DNA from 2 places in the Lysinibacillus sp. RC46 genome. Region 2 is predicted to be linked to the other one. Evidence: riboswitches for the same ligand, from Rfam matches in the RefSeq annotation. Region 2 holds a riboswitch; the other holds the start of a gene.
The links. A riboswitch is a leader RNA that binds a small molecule or an ion and turns the genes downstream of it on or off. The one in region 2 is predicted to bind thiamine pyrophosphate.

Region 1 (7,584 bases), on a different contig from region 2:
GTAATACACAATTAATGAAATGGCGTACATCGAAAGCAAAAGGATTGTTTACTTATATGCTTAGCCATCGCAATGAAATGATTTATCGAGACACCATTTTGGAGTTGTTTTGGCCAGAATCCGATATAGATAAGGCCTCCAAGCAGCTATATACAGCTATTTACACCGTCCGACAAACTTTAAAAAATTATGGACTAGATGGTGTGAAGATCTCTAGTCCATTACTAAATTCAGGCTATAGAGTATTGCTAGAAAATGTGGTAATTGATGTAGAGCAATGGCTAACTCAATTAAAATCTTTGCCTCCACTTGATCAGGGAACGATAGAGGAGTATGAGTGTGTATTCCAAGCTTATACAGGCGATTATTTAGGTGATGACGGTTATATATGGTCAGAAAGTGAAAAAGAGCGACTAAGACGATTGTGGTTGCGCCATGCTCAACAATTAAGTGAGTTCTATATAAAAAATAAAGACTATCAAGCTGCTGTGAAGGTGCAAGAAAAAGTTCAATTATTTTCACCTGATGAGGAAGAAAGCTATTTCACCTTGATGAAGCTCTATGATTTACTGAACAACGTTGCTGCAGTAGAGGAGCAATATTGGCTATTAAAAAAAATGCTGCAGGAGCAATTAGCGATGGAGCCTAGAGAGGAAATTGAAGAATGGTATAAAGACTGGAGAAAAATGAGTATGATTTCGCCGGTAGATATTTTGGGTTGAGATTTGATTTTATATGAGATTGAAGAACCATATTATATTTAATAGGACAACTTAATTTTATTCATACAATAGTTGTTTTTCCTCAACATGAAAGGACTCGGCATTGTGCCAAGTCCTTTCAATTTTTATTGTTTACCTGAACGTTGGACATCTTTATAGATTTTGATGGCCCTGTCTAAACTGTTAATAGCATCTGTCACCTCGTACGAAGATGCATAGGAGTTATTAACAACAGATTGGGCGTAATCAACTGCTTTTTCTAGGTCCTGTTTTTCTCGTGCTGTTGTCCACCTTTCATAATAGGGGATATCAGAGCCATCTCCATTCGCAGAAACTTTTACGTACTGAACAGAATTAATGAGTGACTTTAGCCAAGATTTATCAACGTAATTCCCATAATTCGCACCTGATTTATAATTACCCCTATATGTTGAAATGGCATTATATAAGTAACTATATGCATACGAAATATCTGATTGAGACGAAGAACTATTATTTGCAGTACTTTGTGCGTATGAAACAGCAGAAACTAGAGCGTCTTTTTCACTTTGCGTCGTCCAAATTACATTGGAGGATAGTTCAGATCCATTCACAGAGACGGTTACATACTGAACAGAGTTAATAAGTGATAAAAGGTCAGATCGATCGGCATTGTATTGATAAGTACCATATTTTTGAGCGCTCTTATAAACAGTGATAGCGTAGTTTAAATTGCTAATAGCATTGGTGATATCAGACTGCGTTGCATAGCTATTATTTACAACGTACTGAGCCGATGAAACGGCAGAGGTAAGAGCATCCTTCTCACTTTGCGTCGTCCAAGGTACATATGATGCTATATCATTACCATTGTTCCAAGAAACCGTTACATACTGAATAGAATTAATCGTTGATTGTAATGAAGACTTATCGCTATAACCATATTTTGTTCCATTTTTTTGCACAGCTTGATAAACGGTTAATGCAATTCTGTATTGTGTAATAGCATTGTTTACTTGTTCCTGAGAGGCGTTGGAATTATTAGCTACTGCTCTTGCGCTGCTTAAGGCATATTCGAATGCTGTACGTTCAGCCTGCGTCGTCCATCTTTCAGTTGTTAAAACGTCATATCCATTAACGGATACGGCAACGTACGGAGGTATAGCTACTAAATTACTAAGCTCATTTTTATTCACCACAGGTAATATCACAGAGGCTTTTTTATCATCCACCTGCACCTTGTTAATTAGGTGTCCTGAATCTAATGCCACCTTTGCCCCGTGTTTGACGATCACTTGTTCAATTTTACCTTCTCCGTAAAGGCTAAAATCATTCTCAACATCGATTGTAAGCTTATCAACATTGGCTGTAACTTCAAATGCTGCAACTTTACCAACTACATCGATTTTTGAAATAGCTTTGTCAGAAGTCACATTTACTTTAGTGCGCTCCAAGTTAATGTTTGGAGATTTAATATCTTTTAGGGAAACATTTAACCAATTAATATTTCTAGTCAATAAAGGCTTAAAAGTAATTGTATCCCCAATAGCAACGTTATCAATTGTAATGGCCTTCTTCACAAGATTAGTTACAATAAGCTTATCTTTAATGTTTACATTTTGAACCTTTACATAATCCGCATTTACAGTTAGGCTTCCTTCAATTTGTGCGTCACCACCATCAAAATATACCGCTTTATTGTCAGTGCCAGCTTTAGTTAATGTTAGTTCTGTAATGCTCGTAATTTCGCCGTTTTTTACTACAATTGTAGCTTGGGCATTCTTCAATGCAGTGCTATTCGCTGTTTTAAAGAGAGGTTTCAGCGACTGACTAATTTTAAATTGGCCATTGGATGTAAGTACTTTCTCTTTAGTGACGTTGTTAATGGTAACAGTTTGCCCCTTTGTTTTGGCTGCAGCTACCTGCCCATCCATTTGAATTGAGTGGTTTAAAGATGAATCATTTGAAGCGGCATCTGCAGTTGACATTGGTGATACTAGGGTTGCTGTAATAGCAGTTGCCATAAAAGTCGTTAATACTTTATTCTTCATTTTAGTCACTCCGATCATCGTATTTAATGGATAATATATCATATATTTCTCTAATTTAGTACATAAAGGGTATATTTTACTATTTATTATTCTTAAATGAAATGTAGTCCCTTTTTCTGTATCGTTCGTTTTTAAGAATCCTTAATTATTTCAGAAAATCTGAAAGTGAAGTGCGGTTTTTTTTGCGCGAAACTTGGTAATTTGGTGCGGAAATCACGCTCATTTCAAGCGCTATAACGTTCCGAAAGATAACTTTTACCATCTATTAAAGACACTGTATTAGTTCAATGTGTTCAGAAAAAATGCCTTGATATGAGCGGTGAGTTGATTTTGAAGTACATTGACCAAGCATAAAAACAGCACTACTATAGGAGAGGGAAGGGGGACATCACTATGGTGTATCTCGGTATGATATTTTTTCAAATTGTAGCTCCGATTTTAGTGCTTCTAGTACTTGGCGCAGTTTTACAAAAGAAATTTCGCTTTAATTTAAAGGCGTTATCCCAACTTATTACATATTGTTTCATGCCAGCAGCTGTTTTTGTGAATTTATATGAAACGAGTATAGAGCTGTCTGTACTTGGGGAAGTTGCGTTATTTATCCTACTCTTTATCGGAAGCCAAATGGTGCTTAGTCACTTTCTAGCAAAGGGACTCGGTTTAGTAAAAACAGAGGCGGCAGTGTTTAAAAATAGTGTTGTCCTAATTAATTCAGGTAACTATGGTATTCCGGTTGCACAGATGATTTTTGTGACCCAGCCGATTGGAGTAGCAATTCAGGTCATTCTTGTAATATTTCAAAATATGACGACCTACACTTACGGCTTGTATAATTTAATCTCTTCAACAAAATCGGGCATGTCTATTGTGAAAGACTTCCTCAAAATGCCTATTATTCATGCACTTATTATTGGAGTGGCAATGAACTATTTTAATATTGCTATTCCACAGTTTGTAAGAATTCCGATAGATCATGTGGCAGATGGCTTTATCGCTGTAGCATTAATAACTTTAGGGGCACAACTATCCCAGCTTGAAATCAAATCCATGTTCAATAAAGTGGTATTCATTAGCTGTTTTACGCGACTAGTCATAGGGCCAACCGTAGCATTGTTTATCATTTTTGCGCTTGGTCTTGACGGTGTCGTGGCACAATCACTTTTTATAGCTAGTTCGTTCCCGACGTCGCGAAATAGCTCAAGTTTGGCATTAGAATATGACGTAGAATCGGCAACTGCTGCACAAACAGTTTTATTTTCAACGATTGTAAGCTGTATTACAGTGACAATCGTGATTTATGTAGCGGAACTGTTGTTTACCTAACTGCTAGGTGCTATTTGGAATAAGAGATGGCAGCCTCTCATTTTAAGTGGAATCTAACAAATATAAGTTTATTAGCAGAACGTGGGGCGTCCGATGAGCCGCTTCGCTTCGCTTCGCTGCAGGGTCTCATCTGTGACGCTGATCCCCGAGGAGTCGCCCAGCCTCCACTCCAATCAACTAATATACATGGCACAAGTTTTAATGAATACCATCGACAACTTTTAATGATAAGCCAAAAATAATTCAAATGAAGCTTCCATCTCTTAACAATATCTGCTACACTATCATCAAACTTAATAGCATTAACTAGGGGAGTCTGATGAGTCAGGCTGAGAGGGAAACGCATAGAGGTTTCTTGACCCTTTGGACCTGATCTGGCTCATACCAGCGTGGGAAAGTTAACCATTATTGCACTCAATGTTATTTGCAATAACTATACCTTTACATTCTTAGCCGGATCCAAATTTTTTTGGATTCGGCTTTTGTCTTTGTTTGGGTGAGCTAGATTCGGTCCTTATATAAATGTAAAAGGGAGCGAAGTAGTTTATGACAACAGTTAGCGACAAGAATATTACGATTATGTCTAGTTTTGAAGGAAGTAAAAAAGTTTACGTAGAAGGATCTCAATCAGATATTTTAGTGCCAATGCGTGAAATTGCTCTAAGTCCAACGACAGGAAGCTTTGGTGAAGAGGAAAATGCGCCAGTACGTGTTTATGATACGAGCGGCCCGTACACTGATCCTGCGTATAAGGTGGATATTACGAAAGGATTGCCAGCTTTATGTAGTGCATGGATCAAAGAACGCGGTGATGTTGAAGAATACGAAGGTCGTACTATCAAGCCAGAAGATAATGGATTCCGTAAAGCTGATGATCCGCGAATGAATGAAAATGTTTTTCCGGAATTATCTAGAAAGCCTTTACGCGCGAAGAAAGGTAAAAATGTAACACAGCTTCACTATGCACGAAAGGGAATTATTACTCCAGAAATGGAATTTGTAGCGATACGTGAAAATATGGACCCGGAATTTGTGCGCTCAGAAATCGCTGCAGGACGTGCTATTTTGCCATCTAATATTAATCACCCTGAGGCAGAGCCGATGATTATTGGACGTAACTTCCACGTGAAAATTAACGCCAATATTGGCAATTCAGCAGTGTCATCCTCTATTGCAGAAGAGGTAGAAAAAATGACGTGGGCTACACGCTGGGGTGCTGATAACATTATGGATTTATCTACTGGTAAGCATATTCATACGACACGTGAATGGATTATCCGTAATGCCGCGGTGCCAGTAGGAACGGTGCCGATTTATCAAGCGCTAGAAAAAGTAAATGGTGTGGCAGAGGATTTAACGTGGGAAGTGTATCGTGATACGTTAATCGAACAGGCTGAGCAAGGTGTTGATTACTTCACGATTCATGCAGGGGTATTACTGCGCTATGTGCCATTAACGGCTAATCGTGTAACAGGCATAGTGTCCCGTGGAGGCTCGATTATGGCGCAGTGGTGTTTATATCATCATCAAGAGAGCTTTTTATATACTCATTTTGAAGAAATCTGTGAAATTATGAAAACCTATGATGTAGCCTTCTCTTTAGGTGATGGTTTACGTCCGGGTTCTATAGCAGATGCAAATGATGAGGCTCAATTTGCGGAGCTAGATACGCTAGGGGAATTAACGCAAATTGCCTGGAAGCATGATGTACAGGTGATGGTAGAAGGACCAGGGCATGTACCAATGCATCTTATTAAAGAAAATATGGATAAGCAGTTAGAGGTGTGTAAGGAAGCACCTTTCTATACTTTAGGGCCGTTAACAACAGATATTGCTCCTGGCTATGACCATATTACATCAACTATCGGTGCTGCGATGATCGGTTGGTATGGTACAGCGATGCTATGTTATGTGACGCCTAAAGAGCATCTCGGCTTACCAAATCGTGAGGATGTTCGCGTAGGGGTTATTACGTATAAAATTGCTGCACACGCGGCAGATTTAGCGAAAGGGCATCCGGGAGCACAGCAGCGTGACGATGCACTATCTAAGGCACGATTTGAATTCCGCTGGCGCGATCAATTCAATCTTTCGTTAGATCCAGAGCGTGCGGTCGAATACCACGATGAAACGTTGCCTGCAGAAGGAGCGAAAACTGCGCACTTCTGTTCAATGTGTGGACCTAAGTTTTGTAGTATGAGAATCTCACAAGATATTCGTAATTATGCAAAAGATCAAGATTTAAATACGACTGAAGCGATCCACCAAGGTATGCAGGAAAAGGCAAAGGAATTTAAAAAGGCAGGCAGTCAAATTTATCAATAATTATTAGAGCGGGCTTGTGTCTACTAGACACAAGCCTTTTTTGGTCATTAAGATAAAAAAGCTCCATGTGAAGTTGCCCTTCACATGGAGTAAAAAGTTGGATTTGGATATCAATAATAAGTGGAAAAAATCAATTATGCCTCAGCAAATGTTTGTTTGCTGAAATAAATTAAACGTTTGTTGGTTGTTTTTCGTATGGGTTTGAAAGATCCATACCTTCCAATGAAAGACCCATAGCTTTTGCTACACCTTCACCATATGCTGGATCAGCTAAATAGCAGTGCAGGATATGACGACGTTTGATGAACTCTTCAACTGGTGCCATATCATTAGCAGTATTTTCGAATAGGCGTTGTTGTTCTTCGGCAGTCATTAGGCGGAATAATTTACCCGGCTGCTCGAAGTAGTTGTTGTCGTCTTCACGGAAGTCGTGGATACCGGCATTACCGTCAATACGTAATTCAGGCTCTTTATAGTCTAAATTATGCTCCCATTCACCATAGCTATTTGGTTCATAGCCCAAAGTTGAACCAAGATTGCCATCGAAACGCATAGCACCGTCGCGGTGGAACGTACGGAATGGACATTTTGGTGCATTTACAGGAAGCGCGTAGTGGTTCACACCTAAACGGTAGCGTTGTGCATCTGCATACGCAAAGATACGAGCTTGTAACATTTTGTCTGGCGAGAAGCTAATACCAGGGATAATGTTAGATGGTGCAAAGGCAGCTTGCTCAACTTCCGCGAAGTAGTTGTCCGCATTTTTGTTTAACTCGAATTCACCCACAGGAATTAATGGGAAGTCTTTTTTATACCATACTTTTGTTAAATCAAATGGGTTATATGGTAACTCACGAGCTTGTTCCTCTGTCATTACTTGAATGTACATTTTCCATTTAGGGAAATCGCCTTTTTCAATTGCCTCATATAGATCGCGTTGTGAAGATTCGCGGTCGTTACTGATTACTTCAGCAGCCTCAGCACCAGTGAAGTTTTTAATGTCTTGCTCTGTACGGAAGTGGAATTTAACCCATACGCGCTCATTTTCAGCATTAATAAAGCTATAAGTGTGAGAACCGAAACCATGCATATTGCGGTATCCAGTCGGAATACCACGGTCAGACATAACAATTGTTACTTGGTGAAGCGCCTCTGGTAATGAAGTCCAGAAATCCCAGTTTGAA
Region 2 (7,584 bases):
GTGACGAAGTATGGAGAAGAGGAAGCGAATACGAGTGATTCTGAGCGACCTTTATCAATAGGAGGCTCGGATTGCATAAATGCAGCATTGTTTAAGCCTTTTCATTACACAGCACTTGGACATTTGCATAAAGCACATTTTGTGTTGAATGAAACGATTCGATATGCCGGTTCTCCATTGAAGTATTCATTATCTGAGCACTTACATGAGAAGGGCTTTTTAATAGTGGAGCTAGATGCACAAGGAGAAATCACTGTCACAAAACGTAAGCTTATAGCGAGACGGGATTTACGTGTGGTAGAGAGCTTAATGGATGATTTATTGCAATTACCACCTAGTGATGATTATGTATTTGTACGACTAACAGATGCTACGTCAGTAACTTCGCCGATGGAACGTATTCGTACGGTGTTTCCTAATGCGATGCATGTTGAGCGAAAAGTAGCACGCCAAGAGGTATCACATGAAATTCAGACGATTGAGACAGAGAAAATAGAAGACATCGATTTATTCCGATCATTTTTTACAGATATAATTGGCGTACAGCCAGATCAAGATACAGAGCGTCTATTTACAGAAATGCTACAAGAATTATTAGATGAGGAGCGGGAGACAGTAAAATGAAGCCTTTAAAGTTAACGATTACTGCATTCGGTCCATATAAAAATACAGAGGTTATTGATTTTCAACAGCTAGGTGAACATCGTCTATTTGCGATTTCTGGAAAAACAGGTGCTGGGAAAACGACGATTTTTGATGCTATATGCTATGCACTTTACGGATCGGGTAGCGGTGAAGATCGTCAGGATACTGCTATGCTACGAAGTGGGTTTGCAGATGATGATATGTATACTGCAGTGGAGCTCGTTTTTGAAATGCATGATAGAGTCTATCAAATTTTACGTCAGCCAGGTCATATTAAAGCAACAAACAAAAGTGTTACTGGTAAGAAAATTGAACTGGCTGAAATCAAAGGAGACACGCTTGATTATAGTATTGTAGAAAAGCAGCAAACGCTTGAGGTAGATAAAAAGCTACAGGATATTATCGGCCTCACAAAGGATCAGTTTAGTCAAATTGTTATGCTGCCACAAGGTGAATTTCGCAAGCTGTTAACCTCAGATTCTACGAATAAAGAAGTTATTTTGCGTAAAATTTTTAAAACAGATCGCTTTGGTGCGATGACAAAAAGACTTGATGCGAAACGAAAAGAAGCGGAAAGTGATTTACTGCGTGCTCAACAATTAAAGGAACATCTTCTTGGCCAAATTGCAGGCGCTTTACCACAGCGTTCGTCATCTTTATTTACTTGCATTACTAATAATACTGAAAATATGCATCAGCTGAAGAAGGCTCTGGAAGAGGAGCAGACCTATTATACGGAATGTATACAATTGGAACAGCAACGCTATAAAGAGGCTTATGCACATCATCAAAAAGAGCAAGAATTTTATAGTAGAGCGAAAACACTGAATGAGCAATTTGATGAGCAAACTAATCGTCAGAATCACCTACAAGCGTTGCTAAAAGAACAAGATATATATAGCGCAAAAGAACGCGAAATTGCATTAGCAGAGAAGGCAGAGCGTCTTGTCATACTTGAGCAACAATGTATCGATTTGCGTGCTGAGCAAAATCGTAAAGAACAATCCTATCAGCAAGCGATGACAGAGCAGAAAAACACAGAAGCTCAGTTAAAAATAGCACAGGAAAAGTTTAACGTTGAAGAGGCGAAAGAACCTGAGCGTCAACATGTTCTACAACAGGAATTACAGCTACAAGCATTATTGCCGACATTCGAGGCGTATGAGAATAATCTGCAGCAAATGCAAATAACTGAACAATATGTTGCAACAGCAAAGCTAGCAGTAGACGATAATAGTAAAATCGTAGAAACAGGACAAATGCAAGTTCAGCAATTAGCAAAAACAATTGAACAATATGAAAATCAACTTCAGCCATATGAAAGTTATTTAGAACAGCTACCGAAGCTAAAAGAGCAAGTATCGTTACTAGCGCAAGTTGAAAAATATACGAGAGCGGTTGCAACGGCAGAGCAGGATGTAGCCACTACTAATGTCCATTATCAAGAAAGTAAGCAGGCTCTTCAAAAGCTGGAGCAACAATGGATTGCGAGTCAGGCAAGTATTTTAGCACAGCAACTTAAGGACGGAGAGCCTTGTCCAGTGTGCGGTAGTACAACACATCTCGAAACACATCGTGAGCAATTAGAGATGATCGAATTAGCAGAGGTGGAGGCTTTACGAGGAAAGGCTAGTACTGATGAGCGCAAGTTTTTAGAAAAAGAAGCTTTATTGAACTCTACAAAGCATCTTCTACAAGAGGCGCTAGAACAGATAGAGACGAATGAGATTGATCAATCGAATCAAACACAAATTGTAGCTTCCTTGCAAAACGTAGAGCAACAAATAACAATCTTAAAAGTAGTGAGCAATCAATTGTCTGATGTACGTATGCAACAAAAAGATCATCGTACACGAATGGAGCAGCTACAAGAAAAGCAATTAAAACTAGAGCAATATTTAGCTGAGAAGACAAAGGAATTGACTAAGCAACAAGCAATTGTGGAAGAGCAGCAAAAGCATATTCCAGAAAATCTTAAGACGCTGCAAGCATTGAAACAGGCAATCGCTGAAATAGGGTCACAAAAGGTTGCGTTACAAACCGCGTGGAATATTAGCCAACAAAGTCTGCAATCTGCCAAGGAAGCAGCAAATAATGCTAGAATGACCGTAGAAATAGCGAAACAGGCATTTGAGGAATTAAAGCTGAAAATGGATGAAAAGCGCGAGCAATTTTCAGTAAGTATGACGGAAGCGGGCTTTGAAAACTATGAAGAATTTGCTACTGGGAAGCGGAGCATGCTGCAAATAGAAGCTTTACGGAAGGCTTGCAATGATTATGCACTACAAATCCACACATTACAGGTACAAATTACTGAGGGCGAGAAGCACCTTAAAGGGCAAGAGAAACAAGATTTAACGGTAATGAAAGAAAAGCTAGGGATGCTGCGTGTCACATATGAGGAAGCCTTCAAAGTATTGCAGCAAATGGAAGGATTTGCGAAGGCTTGTGTAGACTTTATCGAAAAAGTTGAGGAGACCGAACGGGAGATTCATTTACTTGAAAAAGAGGCAGGACGAGTGAAGGAGCTCTATGCAATGTTAAATGGACAGAATGCGAAAAAGCTGTCTTTTGAGCGTTATATTCAAATCAATTATTTAGATAAAATTACAGAGGCAGCAAATGTCCGGCTTTATCATTTATCCAACGGTCAATTTGAGCTACGACGTTCAGATCGCTTAGAAAAGCATGCTAAGCAAAGTGGGCTTGGACTAGATGTGTATGATGCTTATACAGATCAATTACGAGATGTGAAAACACTATCAGGGGGAGAAAAGTTTAATGCTTCTTTAAGTCTTGCCCTTGGGATGGCAGATGTCATTCAAAGCTTTCAAGGTAATATCCGCATTGAAACGATGTTTATTGATGAGGGCTTCGGTTCTCTAGATGAAGAAGCATTAAATAAGGCGATTGATACGCTTATTGATTTACAAGATTCCGGACGCATGATTGGAGTCATTTCACACGTTGCAGAGTTAAAAGCTACAATGCCTGCTGTGTTGCATGTTGAAAAAGCAATGAACGGTCACAGTCAAACATATTTTGAAGTGAAATAACAAAGAGGCGTATTTCTGTTTATGTGGAAATACGCCTTTTTTGTTATTTTTTTGTTACGTTAGGATTTGTTCCTTTTTTTGCAGCGATTACTTTTTTGACAATCGGGATAACGATAGGTGCTAATTTTACAGCGGTTTTAACAACTTTAGATACTTTCACAAAATAACAGCTCCTTAAGTACTATCTGTTTAAGGAGAGGTTGAGATGAAACTTATCGGATCACGCGAACAGCCTGAACAATATTCCAAATAACGACTCCTAATGAAACGAGAATGTAAATTGCGAATGAAGCAAACCAAATGATAAGAAAATTATTACTACCGTCAAAATTGGTGTTGAATGATAAAGTTGAGAAGACAAAGACTGCAAAGAATATGATTCCGAATGCGACTGGAATTATATGCGAAATCAGTGCTCGAATAGAGTGCCTCTTTACGTCGCTATCTTTTGTAACAAAGTAAACGACTAATGGCACAATAAAGGGTGCGAATAAAATACTGAGATAACTAAAGGCAGATAAAATTTTTTGGTTCTCCATAGTAGTACCTCCTTTTTTAATATTTACGCATGAAAAACGATAAAGTTTCAAAAAAAAATGTGGAAGAGGTTGTAATCGTAACAGTGTTTGCGTACAATGAGGTTGTTCAATTAAATTAAGATGTAACGACCACAAGGGGAGCTGATGATGTCAGCTGAGACTGGGCACGTAATGCCTTGACTCTTCGAACCTGTAAGTTAACACTTGCGTAGGGATTGTGGATAGAAACCGACACTTTTACGATGTGAGGCTCTGTCCTGGCATCGTTTTTTTATCTTTATTGATGCCAGATAGGGACATATTTGCCAACTGATTTCTATTCCTGCTCTTGTATCCTACATCGGAACAAAGGAGAGAATACTTATGGACAATAAAAAACTTTTAATGCTTGTGGAGATTGCGATATTCGCAGCGATTGGCCTTGTACTAGATCAGGTTTCCTTTAAAGTATGGGCACAAGGCGGCTCTGTTAGTCTAGTGATGGTACCAATAATTTTAATAGCATTCCGCTGGGGCCTTATTCCTGGCCTGACAACGGGATTACTTATTGGTGTGATGCAAACAATGTTTGGCGCCTATATTATACATTGGCTACAAGGATTACTTGATTATGGTGTTGCCTTTACAGTAGTAGGCTTGGCGGCCGTTGTTCGCCGACCAGTGCTCGATGCTGCCAAAGATTTAAACAAAAAGAAAATGGCACTTTATATTATTGTAGGAACTGTATTAGCGGGCTTTTTACGTTATGCAGCACATACCATTGCGGGCGCTGTATTTTTCTCAGAGTATGCTGGCGATCAAAATGCGTGGATTTATTCAATCATCTACAATGGAACATATATGCTACCAGCAACGATTTTAACAGCGATTGTCGGTGTTCTACTATTTACAGCAGCACCTCAATTAATGCAACGAAAATCATAATGATTATGCCCTTCACATAAGTGGAGGGTTTTTATTAATATTGAAACTAGAACACCCACCTTTTATACCCTAAAAAGAATCCAAAAGGCGGAGGATTTTTAGAGCTAGATAGGGATGGCATTTGTTAAAACGTATCCATGGATATAGTTGATTGGAGTGGAGACTGGGCGACTCCTTGGGGATTAGCGATAGAGGAACGAAGGCTAAAACCATCACATCCTGTGATAACGCCTTCGTGACCAACATCGTGTTGGCCCAAGCGGCTCATCGGACGCCCCCAGGAAGCTTTGCTCTGTGCGAAAGCGAAGCGACAGCAACAAATGTGTTTCTGTAGCGAAAGCAAAGCGTCAGCTACAAAGCGCCCAGTCGGAACGGAAATCAACCCCACGCTATAGTGAAGAGCCTGTTTTTCAGCACTTTACAATTCATGATGGCATATAATATTTAAAGCGTTTAGCGTTTTTTGTATAAAAAGTTATGTTATATTAATGAATAGACATTAGATGAAAGGGACGTTAAAAATGATTGTAAAAACGCAAGAAGAGATTGAAGCATTTAAAAAAATCGGCCGTATTTGTGCTGAAATTCGTGAGGCAATGAAGGCTGCTACAAAACCAGGTGTAACAACACTTGAATTAGATGAAATTGCAGGTCGTATGTTTGCAGAAGCAGGAGCAATTTCTGGACCTAAAGGGGAGTATGATTTCCCAGGATACACATGTATTAGTGTGAATGAGGAAGTCGCACATGGTATTCCAGGTAAACGTGTGATTAACGAGGGAGATATCGTAAATATTGATGTATCTGGTTCATTAAATGGCTATTTTGCTGATACGGGCATTTCATTTGTAGTTGGTGATGGCTATGAGGATAAAGAAAAGTTATGTCGCGTAGCTAAAAGTGCTTTCGACCGTGCGATGACAAAAGTAAAAGCTGGATCAAAATTAAACCAAATCGGTAAAGCTGTTGAGCGTGAAGCATATGCCAATGATTTAACAGTGATTATGAACCTAACAGGTCATGGTTTAGGTCGTTCTTTACACGATGAGCCAAATCATATTTTAAACTACTACGATGCTTGGGATTCAACAATTATGAAAGAAGGCATGGTGCTTGCAGTCGAGCCATTTATCTCAGCGAAAGCGGAGCATATTGTAGAGTCAGGTGATGGCTGGACATTCGTTACGCCAGACAAATCATTAGTTGCTCAAATCGAGCATTCAATTATCGTTACTAAAGACAAACCAATTATTTTAACTTCTCTAGATGAACAATAAAAAAGCTAAAAATCCTGCTAACCAATTTATTTTTGGTAGGCAGGATTTTTTTTAATAAATAATATACCGACAAGTAGCACTCCGCATAAAAACAAGGCTGCAGTTGTCACAAGTAGCTCATCAAAACCATTATGTAATGCGACCCCGATATAGGACCAGATAAATACACTTGGGTAGATAATATCAAAATAATGGAATCCAATATGTAGCGCTATTGCTGCTCCAACTGTTAGTAAAATAACTGCCCAAAGTGGATCACTAAGGCCAAGACCATTCCATTGATAAGATGTTAGCGTAAAGCTTACATTTGTCATTAGGCTAAATGTAACCCAGGCTAAATAAATCGAGAAGGGTATACGACCTGTGAGTGAATTATTGCTGAGAGGGTACGTTTTGTACAACTTAAATAAATACAGTACTAAAGCAAACGTACTGATAATTGACATGATAAATAGTTCGTGATGCCAAACAACAATTGCTAACGCCTGCATAATACATATGCTACTATAGAGAACAGTCTGTTGAATAGATGTCTTTTTTAGGTTCATGACTAACCAATAACCAAGTAATATGTAAACCACAATCCAAATCATATAACTAACATTAAACGGTGCAAATATTACTGGAAAACGATTTAAGATCTCTAAAAAAGAATGATCGTTTATTTTCATGAAATAGGATGAAAAGGTTAGGATGAGTGAGACAATAAAAGTTATTGTCATCAAAAAAAATCGAGGCATGTTTTCTCTCCCTTCGTGTTAAATTGTATAGGGAAAAGACAAATAAGTATAGGACTGTAACATTATATTTTCATTATAACGGAAATTTCCAACAATGTATCGTGTTGTTTCGTTAAAAATATCTACAATTTACCATTTGAATAGTTATTCATATATTTCTTTAGTACAATGAGAATATTCAAATGTAAGGAGTGAAGTTTTAATGACTCAAAATTTAAATGATCTAGATTTATCAGTTAAACTGGATAAGAAAATGTATAAAAAGAAATTAAAAGTACTCCAATATGAAATGTTAAATGCTCAACAGTTTTTATTAAAAAATAAAATTGGGTTAATTTTAGTTTTTGAAGGTATGGATGCTGCTGGCAAGGGAGGCGCTATTAAGCGTCTAATTGAACGTGCC

Region 1: another riboswitch for thiamine pyrophosphate. It lies ahead of thiC (phosphomethylpyrimidine synthase ThiC); the one in region 2 lies ahead of thiT (energy-coupled thiamine transporter ThiT).

The regions. Positions count from the first base shown of each region.
Region 1 covers NZ_JBGCCF010000015.1:100,775-108,358, forward strand. Annotated here, with positions in the region: gene ABH966_RS14945 (response regulator) at 1-722, shown strand, start outside; gene ABH966_RS14950 (S-layer protein) at 848-2,752, opposite strand; gene ABH966_RS14955 (AEC family transporter) at 3,146-4,075, shown strand; TPP riboswitch at 4,374-4,488, shown strand; gene thiC (phosphomethylpyrimidine synthase ThiC) at 4,622-6,400, shown strand; gene ABH966_RS14965 (catalase) at 6,570-7,584, opposite strand, start outside.
Region 2 covers NZ_JBGCCF010000013.1:86,723-94,306, forward strand. Annotated here, with positions in the region: gene ABH966_RS13710 (exonuclease SbcCD subunit D) at 1-624, shown strand, start outside; gene ABH966_RS13715 (AAA family ATPase) at 621-3,701, shown strand; gene ABH966_RS13720 (magnetosome magnetite crystal formation protein family) at 3,914-4,240, opposite strand; TPP riboswitch at 4,365-4,473, shown strand; gene thiT (energy-coupled thiamine transporter ThiT) at 4,604-5,164, shown strand; gene ABH966_RS13730 (hypothetical protein) at 5,289-5,432, opposite strand; gene map (type I methionyl aminopeptidase) at 5,686-6,441, shown strand; gene ABH966_RS13740 (hypothetical protein) at 6,468-7,181, opposite strand; gene ABH966_RS13745 (polyphosphate kinase 2 family protein) at 7,384-7,584, shown strand, end outside.